2 regions of the Clostridium sp. CM042 genome follow, and region 2 is predicted to be linked to the other one. Evidence: a T-box and tRNA genes for the amino acid it is inferred to sense, from the RefSeq annotation. Region 2 holds a T-box; the other holds one or more tRNA genes.
What was found. The T-box of region 2 lies ahead of alaS (alanine--tRNA ligase). A T-box ahead of a tRNA ligase gene usually reads a tRNA of that ligase, here a tRNA-Ala.
Positions count from the first base shown of each region.

Region 1: it encodes a tRNA-Ala, which carries the amino acid that the T-box ahead of alaS (alanine--tRNA ligase) is inferred to sense. The anticodon was not compared.

Region 1 is NZ_CM143646.1:2,761,434-2,765,870, forward strand. Features, by position in the region: rRNA gene ACWJJ7_RS13170 (23S ribosomal RNA) at 1-2,069, shown strand, start outside; rRNA gene rrf (5S ribosomal RNA) at 2,155-2,271, shown strand; tRNA gene ACWJJ7_RS13180 (tRNA-Asn) at 2,277-2,351, shown strand; rRNA gene rrf (5S ribosomal RNA) at 2,392-2,508, shown strand; tRNA gene ACWJJ7_RS13190 (tRNA-Ile) at 2,515-2,591, shown strand; tRNA gene ACWJJ7_RS13195 (tRNA-Ala) at 2,597-2,672, shown strand; rRNA gene ACWJJ7_RS13200 (16S ribosomal RNA) at 3,617-4,437, shown strand, end outside.
Region 2 is NZ_CM143646.1:737,363-741,799, forward strand. Features, by position in the region: gene alaS (alanine--tRNA ligase) at 1-1,837, opposite strand, end outside; T-box leader at 1,956-2,149, opposite strand; gene ACWJJ7_RS03505 (AI-2E family transporter) at 2,234-3,262, opposite strand; gene ACWJJ7_RS03510 (PRC-barrel domain-containing protein) at 3,249-3,755, opposite strand; gene ACWJJ7_RS03515 (YiiX/YebB-like N1pC/P60 family cysteine hydrolase) at 4,206-4,437, shown strand, end outside.

The DNA of each region.
Region 1 (4,437 bases), 1.8 Mb from region 2:
AAATAGCTTTAGGGCTAGCGTCGATTAATTGAGTAATGGAGGTAGAGCACTGAATGGGCTAGGGGCTGACAACAGTTACTGAACCCTATCAAACTCCGAATGCCATATACTTTTATTTCGGCAGTCAGACTGCGAATGATAAGATCCGTAGTCAAAAGGGAAACAGCCCAGACCATCAGCTAAGGTCCCAAAGTGTAAGTTAAGTGGAAAAGGATGTGGGATTTCTAAGACAACTAGGATGTTGGCTCAGAAGCAGCCACTCATTTAAAGAGTGCGTAATAGCTCACTAGTCAAGAGATCCTGCGCCGAAGATGTCCGGGGCTAAAACTTACCACCGAAGCTATGGGTGTACACAATTGTGTACGCGGTAGAGGAGCTTTCTGTACTGGCTGAAGTCATACCGTAAGGAGTGGTGGACGGTACAGAAGTGAGAATGTTGGCATGAGTAGCGAGAGTTAAGTGAGAATCTTAACGGTCGAAAACCTAAGGTTTCCTGAGGAAGGCTCGTCCTCTCAGGGTTAGTCGGGACCTAAGCCGAGGCCGAAAGGCGTAGGTGATGGACAATCGGTTGATATTCCGATACCACCAATGGACGTTATTAGAAATGGGATGACGCAGGAGGATAAGATGTGCACACTATTGGATGTGTGTCTAAGCATTTAGGCGGAGCAAGCAGGCAAATCCGTTTGCTCTTAACGCTGAGATGTGATGGGGAAGGGAATTTATTCCCGAAGTATCTGATTCCACGCTGCCAAGAAAAGTCTCTATCGAGGATATTGGTGCCCGTACCGCAAACCGACACAGGTAGGTGAGGAGAGAATCCTAAGACCATCGGAAGAATTGTTGTTAAGGAACTCGGCAAATTGACCCCGTAACTTCGGGAGAAGGGGTGCCTACGTAAGTAGGTCGCAGAGAATAGGCCCAAGCAACTGTTTAGCAAAAACACAGGTCTCTGCTAAAGCGAAAGCTGATGTATAGGGGCTGACGCCTGCCCGGTGCTGGAAGGTTAAGGGGATTACTTAGCGCAAGCGAAGGTATGAACTTAAGCCCCAGTAAACGGCGGCCGTAACTATAACGGTCCTAAGGTAGCGAAATTCCTTGTCGGGTAAGTTCCGACCCGCACGAATGGCGTAATGATTTGGGCACTGTCTCAACAACACATCCGGCGAAATTGTAGTGCAAGTGAAGATGCTTGCTACCCGCGATTGGACGGAAAGACCCCGTAGAGCTTTACTGTAGCTTAGCATTGAATTTCGGTATTGTCTGTACAGGATAGGTGGGAGACTGAGAAACATGGGCGTCAGCCTGTGTGGAGTCATCCTTGGGATACCACCCTGACAGTACTGAGGTTCTAACTGGAGGCCATGAATCTGGTCACAGGACATTGTTAGGTGGGCAGTTTGACTGGGGCGGTCGCCTCCAAAAAAGTAACGGAGGCGCCCAAAGGTTCCCTCAGCGCGGTTGGAAATCGCGCGAAGAGTGCAAAGGCAGAAGGGAGCCTGACTGCGACACTTACAAGTGGAGCAGGGACGAAAGTCGGGCTTAGTGATCCGGTGGTACCTCGTGGGAGGGCCATCGCTCAACGGATAAAAGCTACCTCGGGGATAACAGGCTGATCTCCCCCAAGAGTCCACATCGACGGGGAGGTTTGGCACCTCGATGTCGGCTCGTCGCATCCTGGGGCTGAAGTAGGTCCCAAGGGTTGGGCTGTTCGCCCATTAAAGCGGCACGCGAGCTGGGTTCAGAACGTCGTGAGACAGTTCGGTCCCTATCCGTCGCGGGCGTAGGAAATTTGAAGGGAGCTGTCCTTAGTACGAGAGGACCGGGATGGACAAACCTCTGGTGCACCAGTTGTCACGCCAGTGGCATCGCTGGGTAGCTATGTTTGGAAGGGATAAACGCTGAAAGCATCTAAGCGTGAAGCCCACCCTGAGATGAGATTTCCCATAACGCGTGTTTTTAACACAAGTTAGTAAGACTCCTGGAAGACCACCAGGTTGATAGGTTAGAGGTGTAAGCATGGTAACATGTTCAGCTGACTAATACTAATAAGTCGAGGGCTTGACCTAAATAATTAGAAATAACGCGATACTTCAAGCATAAGCGAGAAGACTAGTTCACTGTGCAATTTTGAGAGAATATTTATTTTCTCAATCTAGTGATTATGGCATGAAGGTAACACCCGTTCCCATACCGAACACGAAGGTTAAGCTTCAATGCGCCGATGGTACTGCAGGGGTGACCTTGTGGAAGAGTAGGTCGTCGCTAGGTAATGTTCCGCGATAGCTCAACGGTGGAGCACTCGGCTGTTAACCGATAGGTTGAAGGTTCAAATCCTTTTCGCGGAGCCATTTTTTTAAAATATAATAACATATGACGGATATTAATAAATCTGGTGATTATGGCATGAAGGTAACACCCGTTCCCATACCGAACACGAAGGTTAAGCTTCAATGCGCCGATGGTACTGCAGGGGTGACCTTGTGGAAGAGTAGGTTGTCGCCAGGTAAATATGGATCTTTAGCTCAGCTGGTTAGAGCTACCGGCTCATAACCGGTCGGTCCGGGGTTCGAGTCCCTGAAGGTCCACCATATGTGGGGATATAGCTCAGCTGGGAGAGCACCTGCCTTGCACGCAGGGGGTCAAGGGTTCGATTCCCTTTATCTCCACCAAAAAACAGTCCAATATGGGCTGTTTTTTTTGTGGAGATAAATAAGTTGTTAGTAAAAAAACTGGGTTAAATCATATCCTGGGTTGCTGAAATATTAACGACTTCAGAAGGAGATTTATACTCCCACTGAAGTTTTATTTTTGTTATAATATTGAACCTCTACTTATAAAAGTGGTGACTTCCCTTATGAGATGTCATTAAAATCACATATAAATTACTTATTTGATAATATAATTATTTAAAGAAGGATTAGAATTGAAGTAAATAAAATATTTAATGAATTTCCTTTAAAAATAAAAGAGGTTACCAGAATTTCGAAATGAAAATGTGACTGTTTGCATAATTAGAATAGAGTAGCATTTTTATTTTTATATGATTAATTATATTTAAGTTAATTATTAATATTTAAAGGAATTATATAATATAAAAATACTTAATAACGTTTATAAATAAATGAATTAAATGCTTAAATATAAACAATTTCTTATATACTTGACCATGTGTGTCAACACATATAAAACAAAGGATTATAACGAAAAGAGGGGGGAATAGAGAATAATGTGGATATATAACAAAAAAAACTAATATACAACTTTATTATTATGATACAATACTCCTTGTCGTCACAAACGAGTGGCACGATAAGCTAACTGTTGATAACTATTTAATATATTTTCAAATGAAAATAATTTTTAAAAAGTTGTTGACAAAACAAGAAATACCTAGTAGAATAGTAGAAGTCGTCACATGATGACAAAGCAAGTTGGTCTTTGAAAATTAAACAGAGAAATAGGTAAAGATAGCGAAATAATATTTCGTTAAACCAGTTAATTACTTTAGTATAAAGTAAAATTTAGTCGTAAGACTAAAAGTATGTAATGAGCTTGCTAACCAGCTTAACAGTTGGCGCAGATTAATCATTTCAACTAAAAAAGTGTAAACTTTTAAATTGAGAGTTTGATCCTGGCTCAGGACGAACGCTGGCGGCGTGCCTAACACATGCAAGTCGAGCGATGATTCGTCTCCTTCGGGAGACGTTGATTAGCGGCGGACGGGTGAGTAACACGTGGGTAACCTGCCTCAAAGAGGGGAATAGCCTCCCGAAAGGGAGATTAATACCGCATAATATGTTTTGGTCGCATGATCGAAACATCAAAGGATTTTTCTTCGGAAAATTCCACTTTGAGATGGACCCGCGGCGCATTAGCTAGTTGGTGAGGTAACGGCTCACCAAGGCGACGATGCGTAGCCGACCTGAGAGGGTGATCGGCCACATTGGAACTGAGACACGGTCCAGACTCCTACGGGAGGCAGCAGTGGGGAATATTGCGCAATGGGGGAAACCCTGACGCAGCAACGCCGCGTGAATGATGAAGGCCTTCGGGTTGTAAAGTTCTGTCTTCTGGGACGATAATGACGGTACCAGAGGAGGAAGCCACGGCTAACTACGTGCCAGCAGCCGCGGTAATACGTAGGTGGCAAGCGTTGTCCGGATTTACTGGGCGTAAAGGATGCGTAGGCGGACATTTAAGTCAGATGTGAAATACCCGAGCTTAACTTGGGTGCTGCATTTGAAACTGGGTGTCTAGAGTGCAGGAGAGGTAAGTGGAATTCCTAGTGTAGCGGTGAAATGCGTAGAGATTAGGAAGAACACCAGTGGCGAAGGCGACTTACTGGACTGTAACTGACGCTGAGGCATGAAAGCGTGGGGAGCAAACAGGATTAGATACCCTGGTAGTCCACGCCGTAAACGATGAATACTAGGT
Region 2 (4,437 bases):
TCTCTTTCTCAGTTAGTGCAGAAAAATGAGTGAAGTCAAACCTTAACCTATCTTCATTTACATAAGAACCTGATTGATGAACGTGATCACCTAAAACTCTTTTTAATGCTTCTTGTAGCATGTGAGTTACAGTATGATTTTTACAAATTTGAGCTCTCCTATCTTCGTCAACCTTAAGAGTTACTATTTCATCTGCCATCAATGTTCCTTCTAACATTTCAACAAAATGTATTATTTTACCAGAAACATTTTTTTGGCAATCGTACACTTTTGCTTTAAAATTGTCATTAAAAATTATTCCCTTATCTCCAATTTGTCCTCCCATTTCAGCATAAAAAGGAGTAACTTCAGTTACAATAATCCCTTTTGAACCCTCCGAAAGGTCTGTAACATGCTCTTCGCCGCTAATTAAAAATTTAGCCTTAGATTTCAATTGTATTTTATCATATCCATCAAATTTTGTTTCCATATTTTTAGGAATCAAGTTCATTGAACTTTCTCCGCTGCCCATATAATTTGACTGTCCTCTAGCAGCTCTTGCTCTTTGCTTTTGACTTTGCATTTCAGTATTAAATCTTTCTAAATCAATTTTTATACCCGCGTCATCAAGTATTTCTTCTGTAAGCTCATATGGAAAACCATAGGTATCGTATAATTTAAAAGCTTTATCTCCACCTAAAATTTTATTATTATTTTTTTGAAGCTCTTCTATGTAAACTTTTAAAATATCCATACCAGAATCTATAGTTTCTAAAAATCTTTCCTCTTCAATTTTTATAACTTTCTTAATATAGGATTCTTTTTCTTTTAATTCTGGGTATGCTTTAGAGGAATTTTCAATAACAGTATCGCAAAGTTCACTTAAAAAAGTATTTTTAATTCCAAGTAGCCTACCATGTCTTGCCGCACGCCTTAGTAGCCTCCTAAGAACATAACCTCTTCCCTCATTAGACGGAAGTACACCATCACTTATCATGAAGGTTGTGCTTCTAACATGGTCTGTTATAACTTTTAAAGATATCGACTCATTACGGCTATCTCCACATTTTACACCTGAAATTCTAGAAACTTCTTCTAAAATATTTTTTATAGTATCTATTTCAAATATACTATCTGTGTCTTGCATTATGCCAGCTATTCTCTCGAGACCCATACCTGTATCTATATTAGGATTCTTTAATTTGTTGTAGTTACCATGCTCATCCTTATTAAATTGAGTGAATACTAAATTCCAAAATTCTATTACTCTATCTTCATTTCCTGCTTTAATAAACTCTTCTTCTGTTTTTATTTGGCCCACTTCTATATTTCTATCGAAGTGTATTTCTGAACTTGGTCCACAAGGTCCTTGACCTATTTCCCAAAAGTTTTCTTCTTTTCCTAATCTAAAAATACGTGAAGGATCAACATCAGTATTTTTACTCCATACATCAAAAGCCTCATCATCCTCTAAATATATAGTTATATATAAATTTTCTTTTGGTATTTTTAAAACCTCTGTTACATATTCCCAAGCCCATGGTATAACCTCTTTTTTGAAATAATCACCAAAAGAAAAATTTCCAAGCATTTCAAAGAAAGTACCATGTCTTGATGTCTTTCCTACATTCTCAATATCACCTGTCCTAATACATTTTTGACAATTAGTTATCCTAGTATTAGGTGGTGTTTTAATTCCTGTAAAATATGGTTTAAGTGGTTGCATACCTGCATTTACAAGTAATAAACTGCTATCATTCTTAGGTACTAGAGGAAAACTTTCTAGTCTAAGATGCTCTTTACCTTCAAAAAAATTTAGAAACGATTCCCTAATTTCATTTAATCCTAATTTTTCCATAATATCTCCTCCGATTATTTATAGATAGTGTTAACACGATCTATTTATACTAATTTTATACATAAAATTTTAAAATTCATAATTTTCTAAAATATAAAAAAACCTTCACTTCCCTAATGCAAGGGACGAAAGTTTTCCGCGTTACCACCCTAATTATATCACTATATAATTAATAAAAATTAATTACGCTGCAATATCTCTCAATAAAATAAGGTTCAAAGACAGCTTCAATATATCTATCAAGAAGTTTTCACCCTCCACTTCCTCTCTAAATGATTAACTATATTTACTAATTCTTATCATTACCTGGTATTAACTTGTATTTATATACTATAGTACATTTTACCTTAATACTTCAACATATGCAAATTATAAGTAAAAATATATTGGTTACGCCTAGAATAGGTAATAGTTTAAGTCCTCATATATAACTTTAATCACTACTCCTAGTGGCACTGCTAGTATCATGCCTAAAATTCCTCCAACCTTCCCTCCTATCACCAACAATAATATTACTGTTAATGGATGCATACTTATACTATCTCCAATTATTTTTGGTGACAATATGCTTCCTTCGATTTGTTGAAGTGCAAATAACCACAATGCTGTATATAAAGCTATTTTTGGAGAGGCAAGCAGAGCTATTAAAATGATAGGTATTACCCCAAATATAGGTCCAAAGTAAGGTATTATATTAAAAATTCCATTTATCAATGAAAGTATCAAAGGAAAATCAACTTTCATAAACATTAATATCAAAAATGTAGCAATGGTTATAATTCCACATAAGATAAATTGACTTATAATATACCTTCCTAACACCTTATCAATATCCTCTATGATTTTCTTTATTATATTTCTGCTCTCTGGCGGAAAAACTATCAATGCCTTATTTATCATATTTTCACTATCGCATAAAAAGTAATATATTATTAAAGGCGAAACCATGTAAGTTAATATATTCTCACCGAGGCCCATGATAGAATCTAATATTTTATCAAATATTAGAAGTATTTGAGCATTTGATTTATGGTATATAGTAGTCATAATACTACTCATGACTTTGCTTCTACTTAATACTTTTATCTTCATATTTGCATTAATTAAATATTTTTGCAAATCATTTATTGCCTTATTTATGTCTAAACTTTCTCTAAATATAGATGGAATTACCACTATAAAGGTTAATAATATTAAACTTAATAAACCGACTATTATTAAAGAAGAAGCTGCTTTTTTATTTACTCCTTTTCTAATTAAAAGCATATATAATGGTTTTAGTATATATGCCACAATGAAGGAAATAAAGACTAAATTTATTAATTGTTTAACAATAGGAATTTTTGTTGCCATAAAGATTACAACTGCAAAAATAATAATGCTGATGATAGTCATAGCTAACTTCTTTTTACTAATTTTTTTCATCGGCTTTTCCCTCCACAAAGAAGTTATGTGGCATACTTTTAAAACAAGATTCATCACAATTGGGAATATAGAGAATATTCTCTTCTCCAAGTATTAGTTCATTTATTAGCATTATTCTTTTTCCTCTAAGTAAATTTGTAACGAATCCGGAAGACACTATAATTCCTTTTATTTCAAATGTATCACATGAAAAAGTGATATCCTCCACCATACCAAATACATTGCTGCATTTATCTATTACATCCATATTGACGAAGTTATGTAAACATAGATATTTATTTTCCTCTACTTTTTTAACTACCATATGCTTGTTAAAATATATGATGTCCTCTTTTAATACACTTAAATTTTTATGAAAAAATTTATAAGGAGATATTAAAAAACCAATTACCTTTCCTCTATTAAAATCTATTAACAAGTCTTTGATAAAGCCAATTTTTTTACCCTCCACACTCACAACATTCATAAATATAAAATCTTTACTTTTAAACATATTATCTCCTAATTGAAAAGAATTTAATTATTATTTATTTATGATTATGTTTTCCAATTAGTCTAAAAATTATTACATAAACTAAATATAAATGTTGATAAAAATCAGATGATTGTTTTTAAGTTATCATCACTATATATTATATTAACTCGGCTAATAACAAAATCCAAATTTGCGTATACGCTACTCCGCTTCTTACTTACCTTTTCGGTATCCAAATACATTTTCATCTAATAATTTCACAAATTCATCCATAAAATAGTCTCATTTCCAAAGTAAATTCTAGTGTTATTGTCATGCGAAAGTTGAGTTAATATTAATTACATTTTACGCTCAAAAAAGCCCATTTTAGGAAATAATATAGAATTAAGCAATAATACTATGTTAAAATAATGTCATGGTAATTCAAGTAAAGCAATAGAAAAATTGAGAAATAAGGGGGATTAAAACATGAAAATGCAAAGTTTACTTAAAAAGTTAATTTGTACTTCTCTAGTCTTAACATCATTATCTACAATGTCTATTTCTGTTACTGCAATAACTAATGGTAATGATATAAAATCTGAACGGCAATGTGTGTATAGCCAAGCATATACCGACGCGGAATGGTCAAAAGCAAAAAAGCAACCGGTAATGACAGATAAAGTTACCGCAAATTCTTCAACCAAAGGGTTTGCTAGTG